Regions from separate parts of the Aminobacter sp. SR38 genome, predicted to be linked through region 2. Evidence: riboswitches for the same ligand, from Rfam matches in the RefSeq annotation. Region 2 holds a riboswitch; the other holds the start of a gene.
What was found. A riboswitch is a leader RNA that binds a small molecule or an ion and turns the genes downstream of it on or off. The one in region 2 is predicted to bind glycine.

Region 1 (4,055 bases), on a different replicon from region 2:
AGGTCTCGTCGAAGGCGACCGAGACATGGTCGGCGTCGATGACACGCAGCAGGCGGCCGGTCTTCTCGGCCTCGGCGGCAATAGCCTCGGCCTTGCCCTTGGCCTCGATGGTGACGGTGTCGAAACGTTTGTCGCCAAGCACCGGCAGGCCGGCAGCTTTCAGGCTCTCGGCAAGACGGCTGGCCAGCGCGTGGACCCGCTCGGCGATCGCCTGCAGGCCGACCGAGCCGTGCCAGATGGCATAAGATGCCGCCATGTTGGCGAGCAAGGCCTGTGCGGTGCAGATGTTCGACGTCGCCTTGTCGCGGCGGATGTGCTGTTCGCGGGTCTGCAGTGCGAGGCGGTAACCGGGGCGGCCCTTGCTGTCGACCGACTGGCCAACGAGGCGGCCAGGCATCAGGCGGGTCAGCTTGTCGGAGACGGCGCAGTATGCTGCGTGCGGACCGCCAAAGCCCATCGGCACGCCAAAGCGCTGCATCGACCCTGCGGCGATGTCGGCGCCAAGGCTGGCAGGCGTATCGGTTACGGTCAGGCTGAGCGGATCCGAGACGAAGATGACGATGGCGCCGACGGCCTTGGCCTTCTCGATCGCCGCCTTGTGGTCGCCATAGACGCCGTTGGTGTCGGGCCAGGAAACGATCAGCGCTGCCGTGTTGTCGTCGATGGTCTCGCCGTCGATCTCGGTGCCCAGCGGCTCGGCGCGGGTACGAACGACGTCGAGGACCTGCGGGTGCGCTGCACCGGCAATGGCGACGCGGCTGCGCTTGTCGCGGTGATGGCGCAGCGCGATGCCGACCGCTTCGGCAACGGCGGTTGCTTCGTCGAGCAGCGAGGCGGAGGCGACCGGCAGGCCGGTCAGTTCGGCGACCAGCGTCTGGAAGTGGAACAGGAGCTCCAGGCGGCCCTGGCTGATTTCGGCCTGGTAAGGCGTGTAGGCGGTGTACCAGGCCGGGTTCTCGAACAGGTTGCGCTGGATGACCGGAGGCACGTTGACGCCGTGATAGCCGGCACCAATGAAGCTCTTCAGCACCTTGTTGCGGCCCATCTTCTCGCCAAGCTCGGCAAGCGCTTCATGTTCGCTCGCCGGGGCCGGCAGGTTGAGCGCGCGGTCGAGCCGGATCGACTTCGGCACGGCCTGCGAAATCAGGGTTTCCACGGAGGGTACGCCGATGGCGGTGAGCATGGCGCGGGTTTGTTTTGGGCCGGGCCCGATGTGGCGGGCCGAAAAGGGATAGGGTGCGGTGGTCATCTCAGGCGATCCTGTCAACCGATATGGGCTTTGTAGCCCGCTTCATCCATCAGGCCGTCGAGCTGGCCCGCATTGGCGATCTTCATCTTCCACAGCCAACCGTCGCCTGATGCAGCCGAATTGACGAGCGCCGGGTCGGACGAGAGCGTTGCATTGGCTTCGGTGATGTCGCCGTCGATCGGTGCATAGACGTCCGATGCGGCCTTGACCGACTCGACGACCACGGCGACGTCGCCCTTGGCGAGCTTGCGGCCGGCTTCCGGCAGGTCGACGAAGACCAGGTCGCCAAGCTGTTCCTGGGCGTAGTCGGTAATGCCGACGGTAGCGATGTCGCCTTCAACGCGGATCCACTCGTGGTCTTCGGTGAAATAGGTCTTGGTCATGGAAATTATCCTTTGCGGTAGCGATGCTGCGTGAAGGGAAGAGAATGAACGTCGACGGGCACCTTGGTGCCGCGGACGTCAGCGAAGACACGGGTGCCGGCCTTGGCCAGCGACGCGGAGACATAGCCCATGGCGACCGGGAATCCGGCCGACGGGCCAAAGCCGCCCGAGGTGACGCGGCCGATCAGCTTGCCGTCGGCATCGAACAGCTCGGCGCCGGAGCGCACCGGCTGGCGGCCTTCAGGCTTCAGGCCGACGCGCTTTTCCTTGGCGCCGTCGGCGAGGATCGCAGCAAGTGCCGCGCGGCCGATAAAGCCGCCGTCTGCACGCAGGTCCTTGGGGATCGCCCACATCAGGCCGGCACTTGCAGGGTCGTTGTCGGGGGTGATGTCGTTGCCATGCAGGCAGAGCCCGGCTTCGAGGCGCAGGCTGTCGCGTGCGGCAAGGCCGATCCACATGGCGCGCTCGTCGGCCAGAAGCTTGGCAAGCAATTCGCGCGCGTCTGCCTCCGGCAGGCCGATCTCGAAACCATCCTCGCCGGTATAGCCGGAGCGGCTCATGAACCAGTTGGCGCGCGGCTCGAAGCCCTGCATGAAGAACAGCGCGTCGGTGGCAATGCCGGCCTTGCCGAGCACTGTGGCCGCCTCGGGGCCCTGGATCGCGATGAAGACGCGGTCGAGCGGCTCGATCGTGGCGTCGAAGTCCTTGGCCAGCGCACGCAGATGCGCTTCGTCGGTCGCTGCGTTGCCGGCATTGGCCACCACCATGAAACGCTCGTCGCCGAGACGGGTAATGATCAGGTCGTCGATGATGCCGGCGGTCTCGGTCAGGAAGAAGGTGTATTTCGACTGCCTGGTCTCAAGCGCGCGCGCATCGAGCGGGCAGGCGCGGTTGATGAGGTCGGCGGCCCCCGGGCCGGTGACCAGGAACAGCTTCATGTGGGAGATGTCGAACAGGCCGACATGCTCCCGGGTGTGAAGGTGTTCCTTCATCACGCCGGCAGGATAGGTCAGCGGCATGTTCCATCCGGCAAAGGCGCCAAAGCGCGCACCAGCGGCTGCATGCAGATCTGCAAGTGGGAGTTGGTTGGTGGCTTCGCCTGTCATGTCTTCTCCAGAGTCGCACGTGTCCAGCCGCTTGTGGCAGCCATTCCGTGCCCCTCTGTCTGAAGCCTGAGAGACTCGCGCTCCGGAACTCTGTCGGCAGCGCTTACACCTTCGGCGCGGGACCAAGGTCCCGACTTTCCAGAGTGTCCTTCCTGTTTACGGTTCTTTTGCCTGAGAGATTTCGGGCGATTTCCCCTTCGGCGTCAGCTTTCGCTGCTCTCTCCCGCAAACAGGTGGAGCCCGCAAAGGCTCCAGACGAGTCGTCAATATCCCACCGACGACACTTTGTCACCTGTCCGCGCAGTGCTTATTCACCGGATGGATAGTCCCAACCAATACTTCCGGGTGGTCCGGGTCAGGTCCCGGCACTTTCCAGCTTGCGCAGGTCGCGCTCGAGCTGGCCAATCAGGTTGCCGGTCTGGCGGTGCAGTCGTAGCAGCCGTTCCATCTGCAACGAAACCGAGGCGGCGGACAGGTCGTCTTCGCGCGGCGCAGGACCGATGCCGTGCAGGATCCAGGAAATGCTGGAGCCGAGCAGGCCGGCCAGCTTGGCGATGCGATGGGCCCCGGGCTGCGAGCGGTCGCGCTCCCAGGCATTGATGGTGGCGGTCTTGACCCCGAGGCGCCAGGCAAGTTCCGAAGCACTCAGGCCGCTTGCTTCGCGCGCACGCGACAGGCGTCCGCCAATGGTGTCGAGATCGGGTGTCTGCTCATAGATGTTCGTGGTGTCGGACACCAGAAGGGCCTCCTGTCGTATGTTGGATTTGGACCGCCTAATGTCTGGGCGGCATGCCGCGAGCATCGGCCAGCGAGCCCGGATGCGCAACCGCAAGATACGAAAAATCGGTCAAGCTATTGAATAAGCGTGACTATCAATGGCGCTTGCGATCGTCCGTCAGATGCCGCCGTACCAGTCGTAGCCACGGTCTTCCCAATAGCCGCCCTTACCAAGGCCCATGGCGCCGAAGCCGTCGACCAGCTCGATCTTGTGGATGTATTTCGGCATCTTGTAGCCGAGCTGTCGTTCGACACGCACCCTAAGCGGTGCGCCGTTTTCGACCGGCAGCGGCATGCCGTTCATGCCATAGGCGAGGATTGTCTGCGGGTGCCGCGCGTCGACCAGATCGATCGAGCCGTAATATTTGACTTCGCCCGAGAGGCTTCGTTCGATGGTGTCGAGGCAGTGGAAGACGACGTAGCGGGCATTGGGCTTGACCGCGGCGGCATCGAGTACGAGCGCCATCGGCACGCCTGTCCATTTGGCAATACAGCTCCATCCCTCGACGCAGTCATGCCTGGTGATCTGGGTACGCGAGG
Region 2 (4,055 bases):
TGTGTGAATGCTCGGATATCGCCCGCCGTCACGGACCGGCGACGCGATCTGGAGGGTCCGTGGGTAAAGCATTGGGTGGAGCCGCATGCGTACGCTGATCGAAAATCTGAACTTCGCTTTCACCGTCGACAAGAACGACACGGTGCTGCGCAATGCGAGCGTGGTGGTCGAGAACGACCGCATCGCCGACATCGGAGCGGCCGACGATGTGGCATCGCGCCACAAGGGCAAGAGCTTCGACAAGGTCATCGACGGCACCATGCTGGGGATCTGCCCGGGCTTCGTCGACAGCCACGTGCATCTGTCCGAGACCCTTTCCCGCGCGGTCTTCCCCGATAATCTCAACACCCGCGCCTGGGTGTTCCACTGGGCCAAGCCGTTCTACGCTCACATAACGGAGGAAGACGAATATTGGGGCGCGCTGCTCGGCATCACCGAGATGCTGCGCTGCGGCACCACCTGCTTCCTCGACATGGGCTCGCAATACGATCCCGGCATCGTCATCCGCGCCATGGACAAGACCGGCATCCGCGGCATCACCGGCCGCCACGCCGCCGATAATCGCCCGTCGGAGCTGCCGCGCGGCTGGACCGAGGAAATGGCCGAGCATCACTTCTTCCCCGACGCGCAGACGGCGCTGAAGGTGCTCGAGGAAAACGTGCTGCGCTACAACAACACGCTCGACGGTCGTGCCCGCTGCTGGGTCAACATCGAGGGCAAGGAGCCCTGCAGCCTCGAACTGCATGTCGGTGCCGTGGCGCTGGCCGAGAAGCTGGGCGTCGGCACCACCTACCACCTGGCGACTTCGATCGAGGAGGCCAAGGTCTGCGAGAGCAAGTATGGCTGCTGGCCGATCACCCGCGTCGACAATGCCGGCGGCATCCGCAAGAACCTGGTCATCGCTCACGGCGCAGCCGTGTCGGATGAGGAGGTCAAGCTTCTGGCCGAGCGCGGCGCCAGCGTTGCCTTCTGCCCGTGCTCGTCGTTCAAGCTCGGCAAGGGCGCCACGTCGATCGGCAAGTACCCCGAGATGGTCAGGGCCGGCGTCAAGGTCGGCCTCGGCACCGACGGTGTCTCGGCCGCCGGTAACATGAACCTGATGCGGCAGATGCTCGTCGTTGCCGGCATGTTCAAGGATGCGCGGCTGAAGCCCGACATCTTCACTGCCCGCGATGCGCTGCGCGCCGCCACCATCGAGGGCGCGCGCGCCCTGATGTGGGACGACGAGATCGGCTCGCTGGAGATCGGCAAGAAGGCCGATTTCATTCTGTTCGATCTCGACCATGTCGAGTGGACGCCGTTCTACGATCCGCTGCAGGCGCTGGTGTTCTCGGCCTCGACGGCCTCGATCACTCAGACCTGGGTCGACGGCAAGGCGGTCTATGTCGACGGCAAGGTGCAGGGTGTCGACGAAGCGGGCATCCGCCGCAAGGCGCGCGAGCTGGCGGCTGCCGCCGTGGTGCGCGCTGGCCTGCACGAGGAAGACGTCGAGACGACCACGACACTGTACGACGAAGGCAACTGAGGGCTGGAGCTTGCCGCGTCTCGCGTTGCGGAAGGGTGCGGCACCAGCTATGAAGACATACGTTCAAGAGGCTGCATGGGAGAGATCGGCCGCTGCGAGATGACACCGGCCGACGCCGACGGAGCAACCCCCCAGGAAACTCTCAGGCAAAAGTGACCATGCAGTTGAACGATCTGGAGAGAGGCGCCTCGAGCGTCCACCGAAGGGGAAAGCCGCACCGGCAAGGCTGACGCGGTTAAGCTCTCAGGTACAGCGACAGATTGGGGAAAACAGCGCGCTTCGGCCCGCACCCAACTTTGTTCGCGGAGAGTGAAATGCCCCATATTGCCGTTATCGGCGCCGGTATCACCGGCGTCACCACTGCCTATGCCCTTCTGGAGCGCGGCTACACCGTCACTGTCGTCGACCGCCAGCGTTATGCCGCGATGGAGACGTCGTTCGCCAATGGCGGCCAGCTGTCGGCCAGCAACGCCGAGGTCTGGAACCACTGGTCGACCTTGCTCAAGGGCATCAAATGGATGCTGCGCAGTGATGCGCCGCTGCTGATGAATCCCCGGCCTACCTGGCACAAATATGCCTGGCTGGCTGAGTTCGTCTCAAATATCGCAAATTACCGCGACAATACGGTGGAGACGACGCGGCTGGCGATTGCCGCGCGCAAGCACCTGTTTGCGATTGCCGAGCGCGAGAACATCGACTTCGACCATGTCCGTCGCGGCATCCTGCATTTCTACTGGGACAGACCGAGCTTCCAGCACGCGCTGAAGGTCAATGCGATGCTGGTCGAGGGCGGTCTCGACCGCCGGCCGGTGACGGCGGAGGAGGTGAAGTCGATCGAGCCGACGTTAAATGGCGATTTTCATGGCGGCTTCTACACGCCGTCGGACTCGACCGGCGACATCCACAAGTTCACCTTCGGCCTCGCCAAGGCCTGCGAACGGCGCGGTGCGCGCTTCGTCTTCGACGCCAATGTCGACCGTATCGCCCGGGATGGCGTGTTCTGTATCGGCTATACGACGTCAGGTGCCGACGGCCAGCCCGACTACAGGGTCGTCGAGGCCGACGGGATCGTCATCTGTGCCGGTTCCGCCAGTCGCCATTTCGCAGCGATGCTCGGCGACCGGGTCAATGTCTACCCGGTCAAGGGCTATTCCATAACCGTGCATCTCGACGACGAGCGCAGCCAGGCTGCCGCGCCTTGGGTCAGCCTGCTCGACGACCGCGCCAAGATCGTCACCAGCCGCCTTGGCGCCGGACGCTTCCGGGTTGCCGGTACTGCCGAGTTCAACGGCATGAACCGCGACATCCGCGATGACCGCGTCAGGCCGCTGGTCGACTGGACTCGCATGCTGTTCCCCGATGTCGACACCAACAGGGTCGTGCCCTGGGCAGGTCTCAGGCCGATGATGCCCAACATGATGCCGAGGGTCGGCAAGGGCCGCCAGCTGGGCGTGTTTTATAACACCGGCCATGGTCATCTCGGCTGGACGCTGTCGGCCGCCACAGCCCAGATGGTCGCAGAGACCATTTCGGGCGAGTTCCGCCCCGACGCTGCACTTGCAGCCTGACCCGGGAGTTATGACGATGAACATGATGAACCGGATAAACGACAGCGTCTCCCTTCATGGCCTTTCTGTTGCGCGCGCGCTCCACGAGTTCGTGGTCTCGGAGGCTCTGCCTGGGACGGGTGTCGATGCGGAGGCGTTCTGGGAGGGCTTTGCGTCGATCGTGCATGATCTGGCGCCGAAGAACCGGGCGCTTTTGGAAAAGCGCGACGACTTCCAGCTCAAGCTCGACGCCTGGTACCGCAAGCATGGCGCCCCTCACGACATGGCGGCCTACAAGGCGTTCCTGAGCGAGATCGGCTACTTGGTCCCCGAGGGTCCAGCCTTTGCTGTCACCACCGAGAATGTCGATCCCGAGATCGCCACCGTCGCCGGGCCGCAGCTTGTCGTGCCGGTGATGAATGCGCGTTATGCGCTGAACGCCGCCAATGCGCGCTGGGGTTCGCTCTATGACGCGCTCTACGGCACCGATGCGATCCCGGATGCTGACGGCGCCGAGAAGACCAAGGGCTACAATCCCAAGCGTGGCCAAAAGGTCATCGCCTGGGCCAAGGCGTTCCTGGATCAGTCAGCACCGCTGGCTCAGGGCAGCTGGAGCGACGTGACCGGGCTGTCGATTGTCGACGGCAAGCTCGTGCTGGCCAATGCGTCTGGTTCGGTTGCACTGGGCGACGGCAAACAATTCGCCGGCTATCGCGGCGAGGCAAACAACCCCGACGCGGTGCTGCTGGTCAAGAACGGCCTGCATGTCGAGGTGGTGGTCAACCGTGACAGTGCGATCGGCAAGACAGATCCGGCCGGTATTTCGGACATGATCCTGGAGTCCGCACTCACCACCATCCAGGACTGCGAGGATTCGGTCGCGGCAGTCGACGCCGAAGACAAGGTCGCCGTCTACCGCAACTGGCTCGGCCTGATGAAAGGCGATCTCGCGGAAAGCTTCGACAAGGGCGGCAAGCTTGTCA

Region 1: it holds a riboswitch for glycine, as region 2 does, so the genes downstream of both, gcvT (glycine cleavage system aminomethyltransferase GcvT) here and IG197_RS28660 (D-amino acid dehydrogenase) in region 2, are expected to answer to the same signal.

The regions. Positions count from the first base shown of each region.
Region 1 covers NZ_CP062112.1:67,198-71,252, forward strand. Annotated here, with positions in the region: gene gcvP (aminomethyl-transferring glycine dehydrogenase) at 1-1,249, opposite strand, end outside; gene gcvH (glycine cleavage system protein GcvH) at 1,264-1,632, opposite strand; gene gcvT (glycine cleavage system aminomethyltransferase GcvT) at 1,638-2,738, opposite strand; glycine riboswitch at 2,888-2,974, opposite strand; gene IG197_RS00350 (helix-turn-helix domain-containing protein) at 3,094-3,474, opposite strand; gene IG197_RS00355 (molybdopterin-binding protein) at 3,634-4,055, opposite strand, start outside.
Region 2 covers NZ_CP062113.1:155,405-159,459, reverse strand. Annotated here, with positions in the region: gene IG197_RS28665 (amidohydrolase family protein) at 86-1,525, shown strand; glycine riboswitch at 1,592-1,694, shown strand; gene IG197_RS28660 (D-amino acid dehydrogenase) at 1,840-3,093, shown strand; gene IG197_RS28655 (malate synthase G) at 3,104-4,055, shown strand, end outside.